DNA from 3 places in the Photobacterium sp. GB-50 genome. Region 3 is predicted to be linked to each of the others. Evidence: predicted binding sites of a transcription regulator. Region 3 holds the regulator's gene; each other region holds the start of a gene.

Region 1 (3,292 bases), on a different contig from region 3:
TTATGTCTACATATCTTCCCCACAAGCCTCGCTATTGTTTATCGACTCAATGCAGATTTTTTAATAATTACAACATATCTATTACCAATAAAGTCATCTCTCCAAATTTTTATAAGTTAGCGATAAATTGACACAAAATAAGAGAATACCCCTAATTTCCATCCCGATATTTCGCTACAATACCCTAGTGGTTTGTAATAAAATAACACTCAAATAAACGCAGCATGCGGAGAAGTAATCAATGTCAGCAATAGGTCGTATTCACTCATTTGAATCTTGCGGAACCGTCGATGGACCTGGTATCCGTTTTATTGTTTTTCTGCAAGGTTGCTTAATGCGCTGTCAGTACTGTCATAACCGTGATACATGGGATACTCATGGTGGTCGTGAAGCTACGGTAGACGAACTTATGCATGAAGCGAAATCATACCGTCACTTTATGAATTCATCTGGCGGCGGTGTTACTGCTTCTGGTGGCGAAGCAATGCTTCAACCTGAATTTGTTCGTGACTTTTTCCGTGCTGCGCAAGCTGAAGGGATCCATACCTGCTTAGATACCAACGGTTATATTCGCAAACATACTGATGTGGTTGATGAAGTGTTAGACGCAACGGATCTTGTGATGCTAGATCTTAAGCAAATGGATGATGGTGTTCACCAAAATCTGGTTGGTGTTTCCAATAAACGCGTACTCGACTTTGCTCGTTACCTGCACCAACGCGGTCAAAAAACTTGGATCCGTTATGTTGTTGTTCCGGGTTACACCGATGACGAACATTCTGCACATCAACTTGGTGAGTTCATAAAAGATATGGACAATATCGAGAAGATCGAACTACTTCCTTACCATCAACTCGGTGAGCACAAGTGGGAAGCTATGGGCTTTGAATACCCGTTAGCCGGTGTGAAACCACCGAAAAAAGAAACCATGGAAGCGATTAAAGAAATCCTTTCTAGTTATGGCCATAAAGTGATGTACTAATCCACTCAACAAAAAATACAAAAAGCGAGCATTAGCTCGCTTTTTAATACGTGTTAAACGGTAACTATCTTAACGGGATAATGGCAAAATAATCGTCAAAAAGGTGATAAAAAATAACATAATGCCAATCGAAAGTGGTGCTGTATGTTTCAACGTAGTCACTGGCTCGTTCATTGATAGCTTCCTTTAATATTTTTAATGATTTTGATATATATCAAATTTTAAAGTGTAATGATGAATAAACACACAGCCAATATTGCAACCAGAGTTTACAGTATTCACCAAATTCATCTTCATACTTCTACTCTATATATCGATATACTGCTTCTGCTCTAGTGACTAAATAACCACTTTCTTATTCTTTTATTACCTATCTCTAAAACGCATTCAATAAATCTTATATACGGTACAAAACGCAACCAAAAACAGCAGCAATTTATAACAACAAAAATAAAATTAACCATGATAAAATGATGGTATAAAAGAAAAGCAAACGATTGCGTCACTATATACATCTTTATCTATAGTATTTAAAACCAACACCATCAATATCACGCAGATACGCATGATTTCCACTGTGAGGATATAGCCTATATGAAAAGCGACATCGATATTTGCCGTGACACCCTACTCTCTCCGATTGAAGGCATTGCCAAAAAAGCGGGTATTCAACCACAGGAACTGACACCGCAAGGTTCATTAAAAGCAAAAATAAAACCTGCCATTTTGAATCGCTTAGCGGATCAAGCAGAAGGGAAACTGGTGGTCGTTACTGCGATTACACCAACCCCACTAGGAGAAGGAAAAACCGTTACAACAATTGGTTTAGCACAAGGGTTAGCAAAAATTGATCGCTCAGTAATGGCTTGTATTCGACAGCCGTCAATGGGACCTGTCTTTGGCGTAAAAGGTGGCGCAGCGGGCGGCGGTTATAGCCAAGTAGCACCAATGGATAAGCTAAACCTTCATCTTACGGGTGATATTCATGCGGTTACGGCAGCGCATAACCTTGCAGCTGCTGCAATTGATGCTCGCTTATATCATGAATCACGTTTAGGTTATGATCTATTCAGTGAAAAAACAGGATTACCTGCGCTACGTATCGACATTAATAACATCACTTGGAAACGCGTGATGGATCATAATGATCGTGCTTTGAGAATGATCACCATAGGTCAAAATGAACCAGATAAAACCATTAATGGTTTAGAGCGCCATGACGGCTTTGATATCACAGCCGCCTCTGAACTCATGGCTATTTTAGCACTTGCCGATGATCTCCATGATATGCGTAAACGCATTGGCCGTATTGTCGTCGCTTATGATCTTGATGGTAACCCTGTTACTACAGAAGATCTGCAAGTAGCAGGAGCCATGACTGTCACTCTCTGCGATGCCATTGAGCCCACCCTAATGCAAACGTTAGAAGGCGTACCCACTCTTATCCACGCAGGTCCTTTTGCCAATATCGCGCACGGAAATTCATCTATTATTGCAGACAAAATCGCATTAAAACTCAGTGACTTCACCATTACTGAAGGTGGCTTTGGTTCTGATATGGGATTTGAAAAAGCCTGTAATATTAAAGCCCAGCAAGCAAAAAGAGGCCCTGACTGTGCCGTTGTTGTGGCAACATTGCGTGGCTTAAAAGCCAACTCTGGTCTTTATGATTTACGTCCAGGACACGCTTTACCTGACGGTATTTTTGCCAAAGACAATGATGCGCTGGTTGCAGGGTTTGAAAACCTAAAATGGCATATCAGTAATGCCGCCCGTTATGGTGTTCCCGTTGTTGTCGCAATTAACCGTTTCCCACAAGATACAGATGAGGAATTAGCGCAACTACAAGCAATGATCAAAGCAGAGAGCTTTGACACTTTTGTAGACGTTGCTATCAGTGAAGCCTTTGGTAAAGGCGGTGAAGGGGCGATTAAACTCGCAGAGTGTGTGGTAAAAGCCTGCCAACATAAAGCAAACTTCACTCCTTTATATCAACTAAACCAGCCATTAGAAGAAAAAATAATGGCTGTGGCTGAAGTAGGATATGGGGCTAGTCATGTAGCGTTATCAGAGGTAGCTCAGCAACAATTAGTCAAATTTAAAGCTCTAGGGTTTGATGAGCTGGCTATTTGTATGGCAAAGACACCGCTATCTATTTCAACCGACCCTAGTATTAAAGGGGCACCAAAAGGCTTTACCGTCCCAGTACGTGAATTAAAATTGTGTGCAGGAGCTGGATTTATTTATGCTTTATGCGGCAATGTAATGACAATGCCAGGGTTACCTGAAAAGCCCGCATTTATGAATCTT
Region 2 (3,292 bases), on a different contig from region 3:
ATATCGCACTCGTAATTTACAAAAATAAGTCGTCAAAAGATAAAAAGATAATCAAAAAGACCTAAAGACTCATTGATATTCAGTATAGCCACATAGTCTAAAATTAATTAGCTATACAATATGTACTTTTTCCTGAACCAACACAATACAACAGGCAAGAAACAAACCATTTGCTGAAAAATATTCTCTAGTGAGAAATAGTAGCGTTTACAAAATTAACATTGTGGCGGGGAATGGTATCGCCACTATTGTCGCATCTCTTAATTGCCGATCCAACAAATACGACTGAGTCAGAAGTCACGAGAGGGGTAATGTTAACGAAACCCTTTTATCCTGTGATCATCACATGAGCGACGATAACAGCATTGGTATTAGCGTTTGTCGGTAAATTAAGAGCCGTATTGCAATACGATTCTAGCACCTGTAATGAGCGCTATTGTTGCAGTTGTACTTAACCTAATTTCCCCCAAAGACTTGAGCGAGAATAATGTGGTAGACAATGCTCAAATCGAAGATAGCGAGCACTTATAATTACTTACCTTAATATTTAGCACTTTTCAGAAATAAAAAACCGGACGTCATGTCCGGTTTTATTTTAATCTTGGCTACTAAGTTACTTAGTACCGAAGATTTTATCACCAGCATCACCTAAACCAGGAACGATATAACCTTTATCGTTTAGCTTCTCATCAATTGCAGCTGTGTATAGCTCAACATCTGGGTGTGCTTTTTCTAATGCAGCAATACCTTCAGGTGCTGCTACTAATACTAGTACTTTAAATTGCGTACAACCGTGCTCTTTTAACAAATCCAGTGTTGCAATCATAGAGCCACCCGTTGCTAGCATTGGATCAACAACAAGCGCAATACGCTCATCAATGTTTGATGCTAGCTTGTTGAAGTATGGAACAGGCTCAAGCGTTTCTTCATCACGGTAAATACCAACAACGCTGATACGTGCACTTGGCATATGCTCAAGTACGCCATCCATCATGCCAAGACCAGCACGCAGAATAGGCACTACCGTTACTTTTTTACCTTTGATCTGGTCAATTTCTACTGGACCATTCCAACCTTCAATCGTAACTTTTTCTGTCTCGAAGTCTGAAGTCGCTTCATATGTCAGTAGGCTACCAACTTCAGTTGCTAACTCACGGAAACGCTTAGTGCTGATGTCACCTTCGCGCATAAGACCAATCTTATGTTTAACCAGTGGGTGTTTTACCTCAACGACTTTCATCTCTGACTCCTGAGCAATTAAAAAATAAAATCGCATTATTATATACTAAGCCAAACGATTTCAGATAGTAGTAAACGTTTAACTGTTTACTTAATATCCAGCTAAAAAAATTGACGCAAACGTTTTCCTTTAGACGGTGACTGCTGTTATCATGTATTCGCTTTTTTTACTTTAATACGTTGAGGGATCATCTGTGAGCGACAAAAACTCTTCTCTTAGTTACAAAGATGCTGGTGTTGATATCGATGCCGGTAATGCATTAGTAGACCGTATTAAAGGGGTGGTAAAACGTACTCATCGCCCAGAAGTTATGGGGGGAATTGGTGGTTTTGGTGCACTTTGTTCACTACCAACCAAATATAAAGAGCCCGTTTTAGTTTCAGGCACGGATGGTGTAGGAACTAAACTTCGCTTGGCTATGGATTTAAACCAACACGATTCAATCGGTATCGATCTGGTTGCTATGTGTGTGAACGATCTTATTGTTCAAGGTGCTGAACCTCTGTTCTTCCTTGATTACTACGCAACCGGTAAGTTAGATATTGATACAGCAGCAAGTGTTGTAACAGGTATTGGCGAAGGCTGTATCCAATCAGGTTGTGCTCTAATTGGTGGTGAAACTGCTGAAATGCCGGGTATGTACCACGGTGAAGATTATGACGTGGCAGGTTTCTGCGTTGGTGTTGTTGAAAAAGCAGATATCATCGATGGCTCAAAAGTGACGGCTGGTGATGCACTTATCGCTGTCGGTTCAAGCGGCCCACACTCAAACGGTTACTCATTAGTACGTAAAATCATTGACGTTTCCAATGCCGATTTGAATCAAGAATTAGAAGGTAAAACACTTTCTGAACATCTATTAACACCAACTAAAATTTACGTTAAATCAACGCTAAAAATGATGGAAAGCTGTGACGTACATGCTATTTCACACATTACAGGTGGTGGTTTCTGGGAAAATATCCCACGTGTACTTCCTAAAGGCACAAAAGCGGTTGTAAATGGCGCAAGCTGGCAATGGCCTGCCATCTTCAACTGGCTACAAACTGCAGGTAATGTCGAAACTTACGAAATGTACCGTACGTTTAACTGTGGTGTTGGCCTTGTCATTGCCCTTCCACAAGATCAAGCACAACAAGCCATTGATATCCTAAACGCTGAAGGCGAAAACGCATGGCTACTAGGTGAAATTGCAAACGCTGCTGATAACGAAGAGCAAGTCGAGATCAAATAACTCTCAACAGTGCTGACTCGTAATAAAAAGAATGAGGACGCTATGTCCTCATTCTGCTATCTACATACCGATAACCTTTCAATAAATGGTAGTACCAAATATGAAAAATATCGTCGTCCTTATTTCAGGTAGCGGAAGTAATCTCCAAGCGATTATCGATGCATGCAGTGCAGGTTTGATTAAAAACAGTCAAATAACCGCTGTGATCTCAAATAAAGAAAATGCTTATGGGTTAGAACGTGCGCGTAATGCCAATATTGAAGCGATACATATTGCGCCTAATCAGTATGCTGACCGTGAACAATATGATGAAGCCTTAGCGGATTGTATTGAACAGTTCAAACCCGATGTGGTTATTTTAGCCGGATTTATGCGTATTTTGAGCGCAGACTTTGTTCGTCGCTTTAAAGGAAAGATGCTAAATATTCACCCATCACTCCTTCCTAAGTATCCCGGCTTAAATACTCACCAACGAGCGATGGATGCTGGCGATGACGTACATGGCACCAGTGTCCACTTCGTAACAGAAGAATTGGATGGCGGCCCTGTTATTTTACAAGCCAGAGTGCCTATTTTTGACAATGACACCGTTGAAGAAGTAACAGCTCGTGTTCAAAAGCAAGAACATGCTATTTATCCACTTGTAACTCAATGGTTAGCGGAAAATCGTTTGACCATGAGTAGTGACGGCAAAGCTATCCTAGATGGTATTGAACTCCCCGCTCAAGGATATGCAGCACAATAAAAAAGGCGATCGTAAGATCGCCTTTTTACTATTGCAGATAATACCACTTCAATAGTGACAGAAAATAACCATT
Region 3 (3,292 bases):
TAGCAAATAATTAGGCATGGAATATAAATAAAGATAATTATCATTTATATAAATCAAGGAGTGCAAAACGGAGGGAATTAATTTAATGGCAAAAGTTTGTTATTATGCAATTAAACCAAATAAATATTGAATTTTATAAAGGAAGATAAGGATAATACGGAAATTATTTTTGAAAGGTATACTTAGAAATAAAAGAATGGGGGCTCTTTTATTCCTAAGTATTTTATATTTAAGACAACTTATATTTTTAAGATAAGGCAGATAATAGTTCATTTCGACGTTGCTCAGGAATAACTGACCAATGTTGACCGCTAATTGCGCCTTCCAATGCCCAAAGCAATTCAATACTCAATGGACTTGTTTGTGATTCTTGAAGTGCTTTATATGCGCCAAGAGAGCCCACTGCTAGAAGTTGTTCAATAGTGTTTATGCCTGCTTTTTTAAGCATTCTTTCATTTGATAATCGTAGATTAGGTAAATCTTTAATTCGGTCAGGTACGCAACTCTCCTTTTCTTGCTTGTCTTTTTCTGCTGCATCCAGTGAATACCTACCTTGAGCTACAATCTTTGTGGGTTCATCCCACCATTGGTCGGGTATTGCATAGTGCTTGGTTACAACAGGGAAGCCACGTTTTTTATAAACATAGGGTTCCAAGCCAGCTTGTTTGAATTCCTTTTCAGTTTCAGCATTTGCACGTAAGTGAAGTTTATCGTTCACAACTAATGCAAACATTGTATCACCAGAAAAAATGCCAAAACCGCCAAACATCGACCGTGATTTTATTGAACCAAAATGGTCAAATAATTTTAATGAATCTTTTAATATTGGTTTATCCATGCTTCTACTCGGTGAAAAAATATGAGTGTCACCTAAACATTAAGAGCGAGGAAATAGATTAATTAATCTACACATTGATACTGTCAATATATTGTTAAGTTTGTGTCATAATATTGTCGGTTCAATAATAATCCTTCGGTAACCCCGCTACCTTGAATTATTAACATAATTTTTAGGCCGGTGGTTTTGCGTCTTAATCTTTCAATTAATTTGCCAGTTCGTGACTATATAAAGTTATATTAAATAATACTTTTAATATTAAATCTAAGCTCTCAAAAATGTGATATTGGTTCAGGTATTTGTTCTTAGCTTATTTTAATAAGCTTTATAATTATAAATACTCATGATTGTTTTTTATAAGTAAAAAAAAAGCCAACAAGGTTAACTTATCGGCTTTTCCTTAACATAGAAAGATAAATTTTATTAGTTGAGATCTTTAACCGATTTTCTCTCAACAAGTTTAGGCGTCATTTCAAAGGTTTGACGCTCATGATTCTTGTCTTTCACACGCTCTAGCAAGATTTCGATGGCCTTTTTACCTAAACGACGTTTAGGCTGGTGGATAGTTGTTAGCGGTGGCGCAAAGTAGGGCGCAAGGTCAATGTTATCGTAGCCAATGATTGAGATATCACCAGGAACACGCAGACCTGCCTGTTCAAAGGTACTGATCAGAGCCATAGCCATAATGTCGTTAAAGCAGAAGATAGCAGTAGGGCGATCTTCCATTGCGATAAACTTATGAGCAGCTTCAACGGCTGACTCACACTCAAAGTCACCGTCAAGTAGCCAATTAGCATTAACAGTGAGATCTGCTTCTTTCATCGCTTTACGGAAGCCCTTTAGGCGCTCTTGACAAGTAGACTTATCAACTTGTCCAGATAAACAGCCAATTTTCTTATGACCATTTTCAATAAGGTGCTTAGTCGCAATATAACCGCCGTTTTCAGCGTTATCTAGAATATTATCAGTATGTGGGCTTTCTGGGCCCCAGTCCATGATAACCATAGGAAGATCATTTTTACGCTCAAGTAAATCGAGCAGCATTTGATCCAGATCGCTGCACATAACCAATAGGCCATCAACACGCTTTTCAGAAAGCATACGCAAGTAATCACGTTGTTTTTCTAAGTTACCTTCGGTGTTACATAAGATCAGTGTGTAGCCTGCACCATAACAATATTCTTCAACACCATGCACAACTTCGGCAAAAAATGGGTTAGTCGATTTAGTGACTAACATGCCGATAGTACGTGTTGTATTACATTTTAAGCTTCGCGCTACTGCACTTGGGGCGTAGTTAAGTTCATCTACTGCAGCCAAAACTTTTTGTTGCGTTGCTTCTGCAACAAAGCGTGTTTTATTAATCACGTGCGACACTGTAGTAGTTGATACACCTGCCATACGTGCAACGTCTTTAATGGTTGCCATATTTATTCTTCTTATCATGGTCAGATTAGGATCTGACAAAGGTTTTTGATACCAAATTGATTAATTACGTAGTCTATGGCTTACGAGTTCACTCGCAGAGATGAAGATCCTTTAGTTATTAGCTACTTAATTATTCAATTTGATACCGAATTATAGGGTGTTGCAATTATCATGGATCATAAACAACTAAAGCCGCAGTAAAATGCGGCATTAGAAGATAGAAACTATTTTTACACTAATTACACATGTAATCGCTTGCGATCACATTTTACTGTGTGTTTTGCGTTGTGCAATCTTTCTATTCAACTTGATTGAATTAATTGATCATTAACCGTAAAAACTCGATGTTTGTCATGCTAATAGCTTCAATTTATTGTGTATATCTAGTCATTAATAGATAAAACGTTAAAAAACAGAATGATTGGCTGATAAAAGATAAGGAAAATCACCACTTGGATGAGTATGAACACTGACAGGCCAACCATATAAGGTATCTATTACTTCAGGAGTAAGAACTTGTGTTGGCGTGCCGTCGGCTTTTATTTCTCCTTCATTAAGGAAAATCATCCGATCAGTGTATTGGGCTGCAAGGTTTAAATCGTGCAATACCACAATTACAGCGGCGCCTTGTATAGCCATATTTTGGGCAATTTGTAAGGTGTGGTGCTGGTGGGCGAGATCGAGTGCTGAGGTGGGTTCATCTAACATCAAGATACATTTATCACCGGCTTTACTGAGTTGTGTTAAAACCCGGGCAAGGTGTACACGCTGTTTTTCACCCCCCGATAAGGTGGGGTAGAGACGTTTAGCTAAATTGTTAATATCAACGTATTGCATGCTTGATGCTGTTGCATCTTTCAGTTCAGGCGAAGTGAGCTGCAATGGAATTGCGCCTAGCTCGACAACTTCTTTCGCGGTAAAGGCAAACGATAATGCGCTATGTTGTGGAAGGACACCTAAGTGACATGCCAATTCTTCCCGAGCCCAATTATTAAGCGGTTGATCAAAGAAAGAAACCGTGCCTGA

What was found. Region 3 encodes PurR, which represses purine synthesis genes. Its sites were predicted from a motif close to TNANGNAAACGTTTNCNTNA; they were not measured.
Region 1: the regulator PurR is predicted to act here: its motif matches at 1,468-1,487, upstream of C9J41_RS14025 (formate--tetrahydrofolate ligase).
Region 2: the regulator PurR is predicted to act here: its motif matches at 1,352-1,371, upstream of purM (phosphoribosylformylglycinamidine cyclo-ligase).

Annotation. Positions count from the first base shown of each region.
Region 1 covers NZ_PYNX01000010.1:121,033-124,324, reverse strand. The annotation lists gene pflA (pyruvate formate lyase 1-activating protein) at 242-982, shown strand; gene C9J41_RS14025 (formate--tetrahydrofolate ligase) at 1,577-3,292, shown strand, end outside.
Region 2 covers NZ_PYNX01000021.1:55,091-58,382, forward strand. The annotation lists gene C9J41_RS18735 (DUF2066 domain-containing protein) at 1-2, opposite strand, end outside; partial or broken gene C9J41_RS22085 (solute carrier family 23 protein) at 224-531, shown strand; gene upp (uracil phosphoribosyltransferase) at 614-1,240, opposite strand; gene purM (phosphoribosylformylglycinamidine cyclo-ligase) at 1,434-2,474, shown strand; gene purN (phosphoribosylglycinamide formyltransferase) at 2,575-3,219, shown strand; gene C9J41_RS18760 (class II glutamine amidotransferase) at 3,291-3,292, opposite strand, start outside.
Region 3 covers NZ_PYNX01000017.1:11,765-15,056, forward strand. The annotation lists gene C9J41_RS16935 (TfoX/Sxy family DNA transformation protein) at 248-838, opposite strand; cyclic di-GMP riboswitch class I at 973-1,063, opposite strand; gene purR (HTH-type transcriptional repressor PurR) at 1,262-2,266, opposite strand; gene C9J41_RS16945 (heme ABC transporter ATP-binding protein) at 2,672-3,292, opposite strand, start outside.